DNA from 2 places in the Kurthia sp. Dielmo genome. Region 2 is predicted to be linked to the other one. Evidence: predicted binding sites of a transcription regulator. Region 2 holds the regulator's gene; the other holds the start of a gene.
The links. The regulator Rex, encoded in region 2, represses fermentation and respiration genes when NADH is low (regulators of the CRP and FNR family bind a similar motif). The targets are predictions, from matches to a motif close to TTGTGAAATATTTCACAA.

Region 1: a site for Rex is predicted at 2,421-2,438, ahead of KTHG_RS14565 (LptM family lipoprotein). Genes of this name have one in related genera too.

Annotation. Positions count from the first base shown of each region.
Region 1 covers NZ_HE578960.1:212,378-221,736, reverse strand. Annotated here, with positions in the region: gene KTHG_RS14580 (hypothetical protein) at 1-307, opposite strand, end outside; partial or broken gene KTHG_RS14575 (low temperature requirement protein A) at 412-1,508, opposite strand; gene KTHG_RS14570 (winged helix-turn-helix domain-containing protein) at 2,060-2,233, opposite strand; gene KTHG_RS14565 (LptM family lipoprotein) at 2,501-3,571, shown strand; gene KTHG_RS14560 (hypothetical protein) at 3,687-3,887, opposite strand; gene KTHG_RS21380 (hypothetical protein) at 4,135-4,311, opposite strand; gene KTHG_RS14555 (YibE/F family protein) at 4,778-5,887, shown strand; gene KTHG_RS14550 (YibE/F family protein) at 5,884-6,657, shown strand; gene KTHG_RS14545 (YhfM domain-containing protein) at 6,774-7,208, shown strand; gene KTHG_RS14540 (PDDEXK-like family protein) at 8,120-9,202, shown strand.
Region 2 covers NZ_HE578967.1:756-7,248, forward strand. Annotated here, with positions in the region: gene tsaE (tRNA (adenosine(37)-N6)-threonylcarbamoyltransferase complex ATPase subunit type 1 TsaE) at 1-57, shown strand, start outside; gene tsaB (tRNA (adenosine(37)-N6)-threonylcarbamoyltransferase complex dimerization subunit type 1 TsaB) at 54-755, shown strand; gene rimI (ribosomal protein S18-alanine N-acetyltransferase) at 766-1,206, shown strand; gene tsaD (tRNA (adenosine(37)-N6)-threonylcarbamoyltransferase complex transferase subunit TsaD) at 1,206-2,228, shown strand; gene KTHG_RS19930 (hypothetical protein) at 2,421-2,678, opposite strand; gene KTHG_RS19935 (ABC-F family ATP-binding cassette domain-containing protein) at 2,880-4,823, opposite strand; gene KTHG_RS19940 (redox-sensing transcriptional repressor Rex) at 4,917-5,552, shown strand; gene KTHG_RS19945 (twin-arginine translocase TatA/TatE family subunit) at 5,635-5,826, shown strand; gene tatC (twin-arginine translocase subunit TatC) at 5,843-6,493, shown strand, end outside.

The DNA.
Region 1 (9,359 bases), on a different contig from region 2:
CCCTTTTAAAAGACAAATACCTCTTTTCTAATAATTCATAACACCCTATGCATAGACGACGATTTTCCTTATGTACATATATCGGTTCATACGCTTCAAACAACTGATTGCACTGCATACATTCCGCTCCCTCATGTTCAGTGAAATTTTCTAAAGCACCCCCGCAACTCGGACAGTATTCCCTGATATCCTTGTCCTCAACAACAAAATATTCATGACATACTTCACATTCCTGCGCTGCTATATAATCCGTTTCAAGCTTAAATCTTTTGTAGTTTATATGTTGAATTCGTTTTTTCTTCATCATTTTACCCACTCCCCTACATTAAAAGATATCACTTTAATAGTTCAAATTAGTTCTGAAATAAAAAAGCATTGCACCAAATATTCGATACAATGCCTTACTATTCATTACTTTAAAGAAATAATTGCATAAATAACAAAGAAAATAACCATCATTATTAAAATGAAAAAGTTTGAAAGGATGGATACTTTCACAAAAATCATCGCAATAAAACAAATAAAAATAGCGTTAATACGATAATTTGGTGTTTCTTCAATTTTGCATGAGAATAACGATACGAATTAAAGACGAATAATGTAGAGATTAAATACATCGACATTGCGATGAAGATAAACATTAGAATAAAAGATGGATGCATTTGCTCTTGGAATAACAAACGAATTGAAATCGTAATCATGCTAATGGCCATCAAAATAAAGAGATGTCCATAAATAATCCGTTGTCCTGTGGATTTTATATTTTTATCGACTTTAAAGTCTAAGTTATCAAAGTATTGCCAACCCATCGAAATGATCAAAATAAAAAATAATGTGCCATATAATATATTATTCCATTCGCCCGGTGCTGGTTGCACAATCACAATCGTACTAACGAGCATCTCACCAAATAAAATTGTTGTAAATTGACTAAATCGCTCAATTAAATGCTCACTATTTACAGGACTCTTCATCAAATATTTCCTTCCAAACATTGGGACAATAATATCCACAATAATCCCTAGATATAAGAAGAAATAACGCCACCAGCTATCAAAGAAAATTGACATAAGTGAAATGAGAATGCCTAACCAAAAATATTTCCCTAAAAACTGAGCTACTTTTTTACGTGCGCCTTCTTCAACACGCGCAGCTAATAAATATTGAATAGCCGTTAAAGCTCTTAATCCTAAATAACCAACTAAAAATGGTACAAAATAAGAATCAAAGTCAGTAGACAGACTTGCAATCATGACTAATGCAAAAAGCATTTGTAAGATCAGAAAGAATCGATGATGAATTAAATCCTTTCCAAATCGGTTCGTAAATAGGGTTTGTCCAACCCAGCTCCACCAAATCGGAATAAAAATTAAGACAAATTTTGCGATTGATTCAAGTGGAATTTCTCCATGTTCTACGTGAATCAGTACACTTGTAACAGTCGCTATTGCTGCAACGAATAATAAATCGGAAAACAGCTCTAACCAAGTGACCTTTTTATTTTCCATGTGCGTCCTCCATTTCTTTTACTCGATATTTGACCATTATAAAGTTTTAGGAGTAATAGTCAATAACATCTTGGGCATATTTCTTATCCTAAAAAACTCAAAATAGTATGAATGGTGGCGGTATGGTCCTTATCTAATAATTACTTTCAGCACAGATAACAACTTATTAGCTTGTCATCTATAGACACCTGACTCCAACTAAAAAAACCGATATAATAAGATTATGAAAAAGAAAAAACAGCAACTTTCTAAAATGAAAAAAAATATTGTAGAGGTCATTTGGGATTTTTTAATCGAAGTAATAGTTGATGGCATTTTGCGTATACTTTTGTTTATTCCAAGGATTATCATTCGACTGTTTTCAAATGGTCTTTAAGCAATGTACGAAGGTGCATTGCTTTTTTGATGTAGCCTTTATCCATTAAAATCTTTCGCCAAAATTGATAAACCCTCCATATCCTCATACCAGAATTTAATATCTATGATGACAAAAAGAAAGAAAATCCCTGAAAATCCAAGTAGAATAATTTTATCTACTAAAAATTCCTTTATCATAAACGATAGCCCACTCCTCGCACCGTTTTAATAAAATCTGCTGCGCCAATTTGCTTCAATTTTTCTCGTAGTCGATTTATATTCACATACAATGTATTTTCATCGATATATAAGCTGTCATGCCATAAATCCTCAATAATTTCTTCGCGTGTACGCAGCTCCTTTTTCATTTTATTGTACTACTTTCCGCCTAAATAGCCTTTCATCTATAGACGATTTCTATCGAACACGACATCTTAACTTTATTCTCTTCTAACTATCTCCTATTTCATTTCCAGCAATTTTTATTCTAAAAATGATATTAAACGCTCAATTCTATCAATTTTTTTAAATTTATTACAAAAAAATCAAAAAAATATGTTAAAATTTACATAAAATAAATAACTATATTTTCTAATTAAGGAATATTTAGTTAAAAACGAATGTGAGGGATAGCGTTGAAAAAAAGTAAATTTTTAGTCGCAGCATTAAGTAGCGCTTTTATTTTAGGTGGATGTGGCGCTAAAGATGTAACAGAATATATTAGCGTAGATTTTGATGGGATTGATACGAAAGGAACTGCTCAATACACTGTAAATGAAACGAAATATTTAAAAGAAGTATTTGGTTTCACCGGAAATGATAGCTACGAAACATTAGAAGAAATTTCTGCAGCTGAACAAGCAATTGATATAAAACTTGATAAAACAGAAAATCTTTCAAATGGTGACAAAGTCAAGGTAAATGTAGTGGTAGATGAAGATAAAACAGATAAAATCAAAGGTGGAGAAAAGGAATTTGAGGTTACTGGTTTAGAAGAACCGAAAAAATTAACAGATGCAGAACTCGAAAAAAATACATCGTTTGTGGCGGAAGGTTATAGCGGACAAGCAACTGGACATCTTACATATAATCCTAATGATGAAGATCTCCCACAAGTACACTTTGAAGAAGTAGATTCAAAAGGGGACGAGGCTAAAACTTTCAAAAATGGTGATACCGTTCAATATAAAGTAACAAACATTGATGACCTTGCAGATGCTGGCTATATTTTAGAAGGTAAAGGGATTGTCGAAAAGAAAGTAGAAGGACTAAAAGTAGTTCCTGAAAAAGTAGAAGAAATTAAAAATTTAAAAGAAATTAAGCGTGTAATTAAAGAAAATAACAATAGAGAATTTGAAGATGAATTCAATATTTTTGATGAAAATGAAGTTGTTAAGAGTTATGACGTAGAGGAAAAACAAATGTACTATCGTCAGTTCAAACCTGCTAATAATAACGACTATTCAAGCATTAATTCTGCCGAAAGGGGTTCGTTCGTCGGTATTTACCAAGTTAAAGAATATGATGAAGATAAAAAATTAGTAGCAGAAAATTTATATATTCGTGGTTTGAGTAATATTGTATTAGATGAAAATGAAAATGTAAATATTACACAGCTTGAAGAAATTTCGAAAGACTATGATTCTTCTTATTCTCTACAAACCGTAAAATCAACACTTGAAGGATTAGGTTATTCACCAATTTAATTATGTAAAATAAAAAAGTAGCAAATTGCTACTTTTTTTGTGTTTTATAGTTATCTTAAAACGCTCCTACAAAAATCAATAATCCATTTCCTTCTTCATTTCTGCCCATCTCGCTTTATACTTCGCCTTTGGAATACCATGATACTGCTCGTATCGGCACATGCGGCAAGAGCAATGGATTTTTATTCTTGCTTAGCGTGCCTTTCACAGGCATATATTCTGGCTCTCGCTGCCATATATGTTTTAGAATAAACCATTTCCTCTCGATGGTTCTTGCTCGCTGATGACGCGTATAGGCTCTCGTACGTTTGTTCATTTAAAACCGCTCCCTTGAAAGAAAACCGAGCTCGCAAAGCATGTCAAGGGATTACATAGCACGCCCTACAAGCTCGGGGTTTTTCTATTCAAGAATATAAATTGAGTCATCGCTTACCTTCCTTTACATAAAATATTCTATTACTATTATAATATAATCGTTCTATCATGTTGAAGATTTTAAAGGCCGAATGAAAATACAAAGAAGAAAAACGCCCATTCCAAAGAATAGGCATTCGTTCATTTTATTATTTTAAATCCTTGAAAAAATCTCTGGCGATACGGATAAAATAAATGATTGCTAAGACAAAGAATAACGCAATAATTACATAGGTACCACTTGTCGTATAATAACCATCGAATGATTGCAGGAAAATAAATAAGAACGCAAATGATAAGTAGATGGCTGCTGCGATATGTTTCATTAAGTCACTCCTATGTATGATTTATTAGCCTACCAGTAATAGTCTAACAAAAATGGAAAGTAATAAAAACCGTCCAGATGATGAAAATATGTAGAAACATGTATAGACATGTTTCTACTTTTTATTTAACCTGACGTATTTTTTCTACATTACTAATCCACACAATACTCAGTGCTAAATAGTAAAAAACAATGATAGGAAAAGATGCTTCTAAGGCTGGCCAAAATGCAGCGTCTCGCAGCGCAACGTTTATGCTCGTGACGACAATGATAGATAGAAGCGGGATTGCGATGAAAAAGGTAATAAATAAGATTTTCCCCATAGAATGCTCCTTTTATCGAGTTATTTCATTCCTTAGTTCCGTATGTATCATTTTTAGCTTAAACAAAGGCACTTTCTACTTTATCAACATGCTCAAAACCTGTAAGATAGCTAAGGTATTACATATCAAGGAGGTGCCTAGCGTATGAAATCCTTTCGTGAATGGTGGCTTGCCGCCTTACTCATTCTCTGTGCGGCTGTTTCCATCGTATTTACGCTCTATAATGATTCATTTTATCATCAAACCATTGCGACTGTAACAGAAAACACTGTCACAAAAACGGAAGCCGTTACTGATCAATTCAATAATAAAGATACGCTCTATACACAGCAGCTAACTGCAAAAATTACAAATGGTGAAAAAAAAGGCGACGTTATCACGTTAACTAATCAATATTCCGACTCAAAGGGATTTGATAATGAATATGAAATTGGCCACGATTTATTTATCGAAAAAAATAAGCTAGCCGAAAAAAATGACGTACATAGCTATGATATTGTAGGCGTTAAACGAGACGTTCATATCGTCACACTACTCTGGGTATTTATCGCGGTTTTAATTGCGGTAGGGCGTTTACAAGGTCTCTTTTCTGTCATTAGTCTTTTTATTAACGCGGCAATTATTTGGACCATTATTAGTATTTATACAACATACGACGCCTATCTACTTATACTATGCATCGTTGGGATTTTCCTCTTCACCATTTTATCCCTTCTACTCGTAAATGGTTTTAACGAAAAGACAATGACTGCTATTATCAGCACATTAGTTGGTACATTTGTGTCGCTCGGGCTTGCCTATATTGTCTTAAAGCTGACAAATGAACAAGGTATGCGCTATGAAGAGCTACAATTTATTACGCGGCCCTATAAAACGGTCTTTATGGCAGGCCTTTTCATCGGTTCGCTCGGAGCTGTAATGGATATTGCGATTACGATGTCTTCCTCGCTTTATGGATTGTATGAGAAAAATCCCGCTATTTCTTTAAAAAGACTGGCTCAATCTGGTCGTGAAATCGGAAAAGATATTATGGGCACAATGACCAATATTTTATTCTTTGCCTATGTAAGTGGCTCCATTCCCATGCTGTTACTTTATTTTAAAAATCAATCGGCATTCGGGTACACATTATCCATTAACCTTTCATTAGAGCTTGTCCGTGCCCTTGTTGGCGGCATTGGTATTGTGTTAGCCATCCCGATTTCGCTAGTCATTGTCTTATTCTTTATTAAACGAAAGCAGGCGATACGATGAATATTATTATAGTACTCGCCATTATTTTAGCGATATGTATGCTGATAATTGGCGGCAAAAAAGGATTGCGTTCATTTATTGCTTTATTTTTAAATTTCATTGTCGTAATTGTGCTGCTCTTCTTTATGAATGTTCCACAACTCAACCCGATTTTATTGACTTTTATTGCCTGTATTGTCGTTAGTATCATTAATTTGTTTTATATTAATGAAGTAAATCCCATGACAAAAATCGCATTCGTCTCTACGCTCGCTACTACTGGTTTTCTTGTAGTACTCATCTGGCTCTTCACTAAAAGCTCATTAATTCAAGGGTTTGGCGAGGAAGAAACAGAAGAATTAAGTATGATGTCACTCCATATTGGCCTAGATTTTCAGCAAATCGTAATTTCGGTCATTATTATGAGTACCATCGGCGCCATTACAGATGCAGCCATTGCGATTGCTTCTCCAATGCGGGAAATGCTCACTTTACACCCTGAAGCTACGCGAAAACAATTATTTGATTTTGGCATGCACATTGGCCGAGATATTATTGGTACAAGTGCGAACACCTTATTTTTCGCCTTTTTCGGAAGCTACCTAGCCCTACTTATTTGGTTTAATGATTTATCCTATTCACTTGGTGAGATTGTAAACTCCAAAATTTTTAGTAGTGAGCTCATTACGATTTGCTGTGCTGGTATTGGCGTAACCCTTGTCATTCCAATCACAGCTTTCATTGCTTCTTATTTTCTAAAAGATACAAAAGAAGAAACTCACCTTTCATGAAAGGTGGGATTTTTTTTGTTAAAGGCTGTTTTCGTAAAGTTTGTTGTTTTTAGAATATGCTATACTAAACATGAAATAGTTTCCAATTATAGCCATTTTATATAGGAGGAGATATTATGAAAAAAATTAAATACCTTATTTCCCTTTTTGGTATCGTCTCCATATTTTTAGTAGGGTGTTCAAACGTAAGAGAAAATGAAGAACGCTATATACAAGTTCAACATCGCATTGGTGATGAAAATAAATATGCGGATTTCAAAGAAATTACTGATAATGAACAGGTTCAAAAAGTGAAAGATATTTTAAATGAGATTGATTGGGAACATGCAAAAGTAAATATGACTCACCCACCTGATTACAGATTCATATTTCCATACAAAAATCCTAAAGTTGAATCAAAAGCGGCGACATATGAACTTTGGATAACTCCGAATAACGATAAAGTAGAACTTGTTATAGACGCCGAAAGTAACTATGTTCAACTAGATACGGGGAATTCAGCAGAACTCTTTGAAATCCTTGTTGGCGAAGAATTATCAGACCAAAAATAATAATTTGACCTCGACTTTAGAGGTCTTTTTTTATGCCCTTTTAAGCAATTCAACAAGTTTATAATTTAATTTTTAGCAGGACGGAATAAGCATTCGCTCCATCCGCTCGTCAAATGCTAAATAAATATTTAATTTTATGGGCGGGGCTTTAAGTTTTTTTAAGCAGCAATACATCTTTTAAACTCGCTTCATTGTTCGATGCTGAATATGGAAAGCTTGAAGTACATAAAAAAACACCCCAGTGAATGAGGTGCTTTTTTTAAAATTGAACTGATAAATTTTTATGATTTTTAGCATAGTGAATTTAATTCTCCAAAACCATCCTTTTATAGACAAATCAAAACGCCACTTCAAATTAATATTGAAGTGGCGTTTTTTAGTAGGCTTTGTGTTTAAAGTCGTCTATTTATTGATTTGTAAGGATATCAAAATGTTGTTTGGGAATGCTTTTTAAATTTTTTAAATCAATTACTTTTACTTTTTTTCATGGCTAAACTTACTAATATTAATGAAACTACTATTAACAGATAAACGGGTACTAGTGTAATATCGTAATAGGCTAGCTGAGTATCAGAAATATTTAAATTGATTCTTAAAAATAACGGGTGAAAATGAATCGGATTATCCACATCCATTGACATACTAGATACATACAGCGTTTTTTTTGATAAAGATGTAATTAAATATACAATGCTTATAATTAGCAGCACTATAGAAAGCAATATTTTTTTCATTTTTTCTCCCTTTATTTAAGACTCCGTTTATTTATTTTAACACCAGTTAACTAAATACTCTTTATTTCTATTTAATCTGACGTTGCTCTTTTGATAATGTTTCCGAATTCATAATTTCACAAAAAATTAAAATGTTAAGCTATACTCACTTATCTACATAGAAAAGAGGCACTACACGTGAACACCATTGACGCATTGAATATTTTTTACAGAGAAGATGTAATTTCTGATTTACTTAAAAGCTGTTTTGAAGATTCTCCAGCTTTCTTAAAACAATTTCTAGCAGCGGGGGATGTGGCGCTCAATACACATGCTGGGTACACGATTATGAATCGCTTAGGACTCGGTAAAGCGATTGGAACTCCGGATATGGTGATTGTGAACGGTGATCAAATCATTGTAATTGAAAATAAGCTTGGCACAGGTGAAGGTATTTTACAGACGATGCGCTATGAATCGAACGAAGCTAAAGAAGGCTTGTTAAAGAAATTTAGAATGGAAGCGGCCACATTTCATTATATTTTCTTAACGTTGGATACAACGGTTATACCAAGTAGCTCAAATTTTAAGCATCTATACTATAGTGAATTTTTAGCGCAGGATTGGCTTTTACAGGATTCGACGCTACATATGATTTTTAAGGATTTCCAAGAAAAATTACATGCATTTTATGCGCCGTTACGTACACCATTAGAAACACTAGCTACAGACTATGCATTGGATAGCACACAAAAGAAAATATGTTGGCAACAACTTCTTTTTGAGCAATTTAGGGCACATACTCTGTTTACACTCGACTGGGGAGAGGTAGGAGGTACTGGTCGCAATAACTTCCTATTCCTGATTACAAAATCAAATTGGAAAGCGACAGCACCATTTGATAAAGCTGGCTTATCCAAAACCTTCTATGTTCATATTGATACCTACATTAATCTATTGAGCAGCTCCAATGATTCCCTTAACGAAATTGGCGTGCGTTTTGAGACGAACCCCTATGTACCCCATGCCAAAATTAAAAACGAACCACAATACGCGAAGTTTATTGAACATAAACAGCTATTTGCGGAGCGTTTATATGAACGTGTACAAGAAATCTTGCCAGCTAGCAAAAAACGAAACACCAAACTCCTATCCTTGTCGATTCCTATCGATAAATCCTCACTGGAGAAAAGCATTGGTGATTATACGCAGAAAGTGCTGATGTTAGAAAAGATTATTGATGGGACAATCGAGAGTATGAAGGAGGATAATCTTTTATAAAAAAATAGAAGAATTTAAAGCACCTTTTTCTCTCCTTCTATTAATTTGTAAATATATTCAAATAAATCCGTCAAAACAACACAGATTTTAAAGAAGGATTAGCTTTTTGGAAAAGCCCTGTTCTACTACCAATGCTAATCGGTGTAATTGTTATTAA
Region 2 (6,493 bases):
TTACTAAACCCAACTGGAACACGTTATGAGCAGTTGTGTGAGGAGTTAATGAAATGATTTGGTTAGGTATTGATACAGCAAATACACCGCTTGCCGTAGCGTTAGTGAAAGACGGTCAAGTGCTCGCAAACGAAGTAACAAATATTAAGTTAAATCACTCAGGTGGTGCGATGCTTGCGATTGAGCGCTTATTAACACGTGTGAAGTTAACAGCACAGGATATTGATGCGGTGGCAGTCAGCGAAGGGCCTGGCTCATACACAGGTATTCGTATTGGCGTAACGATTGCGAAAACATTAGCATGGACACTGAACAAGCCTTTAGTAGGCGTTTCAAGCTTAAAAATGCTAGCAGCAAATGCGGCAATGTATAATGGCATTGTTTGTACGTTAATTGATGCACGCCGTCAAAATGTATACGCGGGTGCTTTTGATGCAGTAAATGGCTTTGAAAATGTTGTTGAGGACCATCACTATAGCATCGCAGACTTAATAGAAAAATTAGATTCACTGAATGCACCTGTATTATTCGTAGGGCATGATGTGGATACTTTCTGGGATGTAATTGTCGAAACATTAGGCGAGCGTGCAGTTCGTGCGCCCTATACAATTGATTTACCAGATGCTGCACAACTAATTTATTTAGCAGAAAAAATGCCTCAATTAACAGGGGATGCGGTGCATAATTTTGTGCCACAATATCGCCGTTTAGCAGAAGCTGAGGCGAATTGGATTAAAGAACAAAAAAATAAGTAGGTGAACAAATGTGGTAACCTATCGTTTAATGACGCTTGCGGATGCAGCAGCTGTTCACCATATTGAAGAAGCTGTATTCCCAGCGCCATGGACATTAGAGTCATTTGAAATGGAAATGACGAAAAATACACAAGCAACCTATGTAGTCGCACTTGAAGACGATGAAATTATCGGTTTTTGCGGTATGTGGATTGTGCTTGATGAAAGTCAGATTACAAATGTTGCCGTTATGCCAGCAGGTCGCGGCAAAGGAATTGGGGAGCAATTGATGCGCGAAGCCATGCGCATCGCAAAAGAGCAGGGCTGCGTGGTTATGAGCCTTGAGGTGCGCGTAACAAATGACGTAGCACAAAATCTTTATCGCAAACTAGGATTCCAGGCAGGTGGTATTCGTAAAGGATACTATACAGATAATCAAGAGGATGCTCTTGTCATGTGGGTGAATTTATAATGGAAAAAGATCTTTATATATTAGGTATTGAAAGTAGCTGTGATGAAACGGCCGCGTCTATCGTGAAAAATGGGACTGAAATCATTTCAAACGTCGTGGCATCACAAATTGAAAGTCATAAACGTTTTGGCGGCGTTGTGCCAGAAATTGCATCACGTCATCATGTAGAGAATGTCACAATCGTTCTTGAGGAAGCGTTAAAGCAAGCGAATATGGAGCCTAAGGATTTAGATGCAGTTTGTATTACAGAAGGTCCTGGGCTTGTTGGTGCGCTCTTAATCGGTATTAATGCTGCGAAGGCTTTTGCTTTTGCACATAATTTACCGATTGTCGGCACACATCATATTGCAGGGCATATTTATGCGAATAACTTAATGCAACCAATGGAGTTTCCATTACTTGCATTAGTCGTATCAGGTGGGCATACAGAACTTGTTTTAATGAAAGAGCATGGCTCATTTGAAGTAATTGGTGAAACACGTGATGATGCAGCAGGTGAAGCATACGATAAAGTAGCGCGCGTGCTAGACATCCCGTACCCAGGTGGTCCACGTATTGACCAAATGGCACATGAAAGTGACGAAGCTATCGAGTTTCCACGTGTATGGTTGGAGCCTAATTCGTATGATTTCAGCTTTAGTGGCTTAAAATCAGCCGTTATTAACTATCAACACAACGCAAAACAACGCGGTGGCGATATTAATCCATACCATATCGCAAAAGGTTTCCAAGATAGTGTTGTAGAAGTGCTATCAACGAAAACATTGCGTGCGGCACGTGAATTTAATGTGAAGCAAGTTATCGCAGCAGGTGGCGTATCAGCCAATAAAGGCTTACGTACGGAACTGGAGAAAATCTTCAATGAAGAGGGCATTCCGTTCTTCGTACCACCACTTAAATTATGTACAGATAATGCCGCAATGATTGCAGCAGCAGGAACAGAAATGTTTAAAGCCGGCAAACGTAGCGGTTGGGATTTAAATGGTCGCCCAGGCATGGAATTACGTTCTTGGAATGATTAAAAAAGGAAAATAAAGTTATGCACATGTGGATAACTTTTTGAAACAGTCTGACAATTTACTTGTTGGGCTGTTTTTTAATGCTATAAATCGCGTTATGACGCGATTTGGATAAATTGCATAAATATGTATAATGAAAAATAGGAATCAACTAGCCTGTGGATAACTAAAAAAGATGCAGAAAAATCCTGCATCTTACATGTTTAATGTAGCCAATTCTAAGAGAAGAAGGGAAGATGTGAAGCCACCTATTAAAAATGTTAGTGTCCCGAGTAAAGCAACCGGTAGCTTTTTATAGAAATTCTTTAAACTGTAGAACCCTATGACAAGACCAAAAATACTTGCAGAACCCCAATACAAATAGTGTAAAAATGATGGTAAATGAACCGCAAAAAAGCCAAGTTGATAAATGAATACAATGACTAACAACGACATTAACCAATTTTTATTCATAGGACGCCTCCTTTTTTATAAGAGCGAAATTTATATTAGGAGGTTGCCATAAAAAAGAAGAGGCTGGGACATACGTATAAAAACAACCGTTTATATGAGCATAAGAAAAACCGGAATCGTGCTGTAGCGCGGTTCCGGTTTTTCATTGCGAACGCTAAAAAAGGAAAATGACGTGTTTTGTCCAAGCCTCTCTTTAAAGGATTAAAGTGCTTCAAGCTCTTCGTTTAATTCAAGCCATTCCATTTCAAGCGTATCCTTTTGTTCTTTGGCATCATCTAATGCCGATTGAATGGTCAGCGTTTTTTCATGATCTGAATAGACATCTGGGTCACAAAGCTGCTGCTCATATTCAACAATTTGTGCATCAAACGTTGCCATATCAACTTCTAACGTCTCGATTTTACGACGAAGGCTGCGTTCTTTTTTCTTGGCTTCTTTATCAATTGATGTGTTTGTCGCTTTTTTCTCTTTTACTGGCGTAGGGTGTTTTGCCTGCTCTTCAGCTGCTTTTTCAAGCGCAATTTCTTCGAGCTCCAGTTTTTTCTCAACATAATAATCATAGTCACCTAAATATTCGAATGTCCCATCATGTGAGAGTTCAACAACTTTTGTGGCGATACGATTAATAAAGTAACGGTCATGTGAAACGAAAAGCAGTGTGCCTTGGTAATCGATCAACGCATTTTCAAGTACTTCTTTACTATCTAAATCTAAGTGGTTGGTTGGCTCATCGAGTACGAGGAAGTTATTTTTCTCAAGCATCAATTTGGCAAGTGCTAGACGCGCTTTTTCGCCACCAGACAAGTCACTCACAATTTTTTCAACGTCGTCGCCTGAAAATAGGAAACGGCCGAGTACAGAACGTACATCTTTTTCGTTCATTAATGGCCATTCATCCCAAATTTCTTTAATGACCGTACGATTGCTCGTTAATTTTGCAAGCTCTTGGTCGTAGTAGCCAATTTGAACATTCGTACCAAAGCGTACTTCACCAGCAAGTTTTGGTTGGTCGCCTACAATCGTTTTCAATAGTGTAGATTTACCGACACCATTTGGGCCGACAAGAGCGATACGGTCTTCGCGGTATTCACGTAGCTGAATATTCTCTGAAATTAATTTGTCATCATAGCCAATTGCGAGGTTATCCACCGATAATACATCATTGCCACTTTGACGCTCGATTTCAAATGTCAGCGTGGCTGACTTTTCATCGCCAAGCGGAGAATCCATCCATTCACGTCGCTCTAACATTTTACGACGGCTTTGCGCCATTTTTGTAGAGGATGCACGAGCAATATTTTTTTCAACAAATTGCTCAAGTTTCGCCTTCTCCGATTGTTCTTTTTCATAGCGTTTAACGTCTAATTCATAGTTTTTCGCTTTTTGGTCTAGATAGTCCGAATAGTTCCCAGAGAATTTTGAGACATGATGACGAGAAACTTCATAGACAATCGACACAACTTGGTCCAAGAAGTAACGGTCATGTGATACGATAAGGATGGCTCCATCGTAGTTCTTCAAATAATTCTCTAGCCAGCTTAGTGTTTCAATGTCTAAGTGGTTGGTCGGTTCATCGAGAATAAGGAGCTCAGGCTTGCTAAGTAGTAGCTTCGCTAGGGCAAGTCGTGTACGCTGACCGCCGGATAATGAATTAATTGGCTGGTCAAACATTTCTCGAGGGAACTGCATCCCGTGAAGAACCCCACGTGTATCGGCTTCGTATTGATAGCCGCCACGTGCTTTGAAGTCATGTTGAAGCTGATCATAATCAGCCATAATTTTGGCATATTGTTCAGCATCGTTATAAATGTCTGGGTCTGCCATACGCTGTTCGAGTGAGCGCATCGTTGTTTCAAGCGCTTTTAGGGGCTCGAATATCGTCATCATTTCATCCCATACACTTAGGTCTGAATCAAGACCCGCATGTTGATCGAGATAGCCAAGATGGATATCTTTTGGCATAATAATATCGCCGGAGTCATACGAAAGTTGCCCCGCGATAATTTTTAATAATGTGGATTTGCCGGCACCATTACGGCCAACAAGTGCGACGCGGTCTCGATGCTGTACTTCGAGCTTCACGCCACTTAAAATTTCATCTGCAATATAAGATTTATATAATTGATTGACTTGTAATACAATCATGAAGTACACCTCAGTTCTCATTTTAGTTTATCGAAATGTGGGCAGTGGTGCAATGTTAAGAAGTTAAAGTTAATCCAGGAGGGGACAACCGCTTTGAAAGAAAATTATAAAATTCCGCAGGCTACGACGAAAAGATTACCTCTCTATTATCGTTTCATTCAAAATTTTTCGGAAGCAGGAATAGAACGCATTTCTTCAAAAGAGTTAAGTGAGGCGATGCAAATAGATTCTGCTACGATTCGACGAGATTTTTCACATTTCGGCGCACTTGGTCGTAAAGGCTATGGCTATGATGTACAAAAATTACTCGTTTTCTTTAGAGATGTATTAGATGATAATGAGCGCATGAATGTCGCTGTTATCGGGATTGGTAATCTGGGGCATGCGCTACTGAAATATAACTTCCAAAAAAATCAGAATATGAAAATCGTTGTTGCCTTCGATACGAACTATCCACTTGATGGGAAATTAGTCAATGGTGTACCCGTTTTTCATCCAGATGTTATGGAAGAAAAATTTGAAGAGTTTCATGCTGAGCTACCGATTTTAACAGTACCAGCACGCTCTGCTCAAATGATGACAGACCGCCTTGTTGCGATGGATGTGAAGGGTGTTCTTAATTTCACGCCTGTGCGCCTACAAGTACCGGATACATTCCGTGTACATACAATCGATTTATCAATTGAATTACAGACGCTGAGCTACTTTATGCGTAATGTAGGAAAATGAGTCAATAGTCTATTGAGAATGCTATAGCTAATTGAGAATGATTGCGTTACAATATAGGCATCTTAATGAGGAGGTGCCTGTAATGGGAGGAGTTAGTTTTGGCAGCATTGTAATCATCGCTGTCGTTGCTCTACTTATTTTTGGTCCGAAGAAGCTGCCTGAGCTTGGAAAAGCGATGGGCTCCACGCTCCGTGAATTCAAGAATGCCACTAAAGGTTTAGTGGATGACGATGATGATAAGACAAAAGAGAAAAATAAAGTTGAACATAAATAGTTAGGGAGTTATTGCAATGGAAGATAATGAACTAACGCTTGAACAGCATATAAATGAACTTCGAAAACGGTTAATTACAGTAACCGTTTTCTTTGTCATCAATGTGATTATAGGCCTTTTTATTGCGAAGCCACTTATTCATTACTTACAGTATAGTGAGCATGCAAAGTCTTTGCAGTTACATGCCTTTAATGTCACGGATCCGCTAAAGATTTTCTTTCAGGCGGATTTTGTCATTGCACTTGTGTTGACGATGCCAGTTATTATGTATCAGTTGTGGGCATATGTAAGTCCGGGGTTGTATGCGCATGAACAAAAGGCGACACTGCGCTATATTCCATATGTGATCGTACTGTTTATCGTTGGCGTTGCATTTTCCTATCTGATTTTATTTCCGTATATTATGAAATTCATGATGGAATGGTCACAGGATATGAATGTGGAGCAAACGATTGGCATCAATGAATATTTTCAGTTTTTATTTAAGATTACCATTCCGTTTGGCTTTGTATTCCAGCTACCCGTCATTATGCACTTTGTTGCGCGCATTGGACTTGTAACACCGATGTGGATGGCGAGTGTGAGGAAATATGCGTATTTCTCATTACTGGTCATTGCCGCGATTATTGCACCACCAGAAGTGGTATCACATTTAATGATTACGATT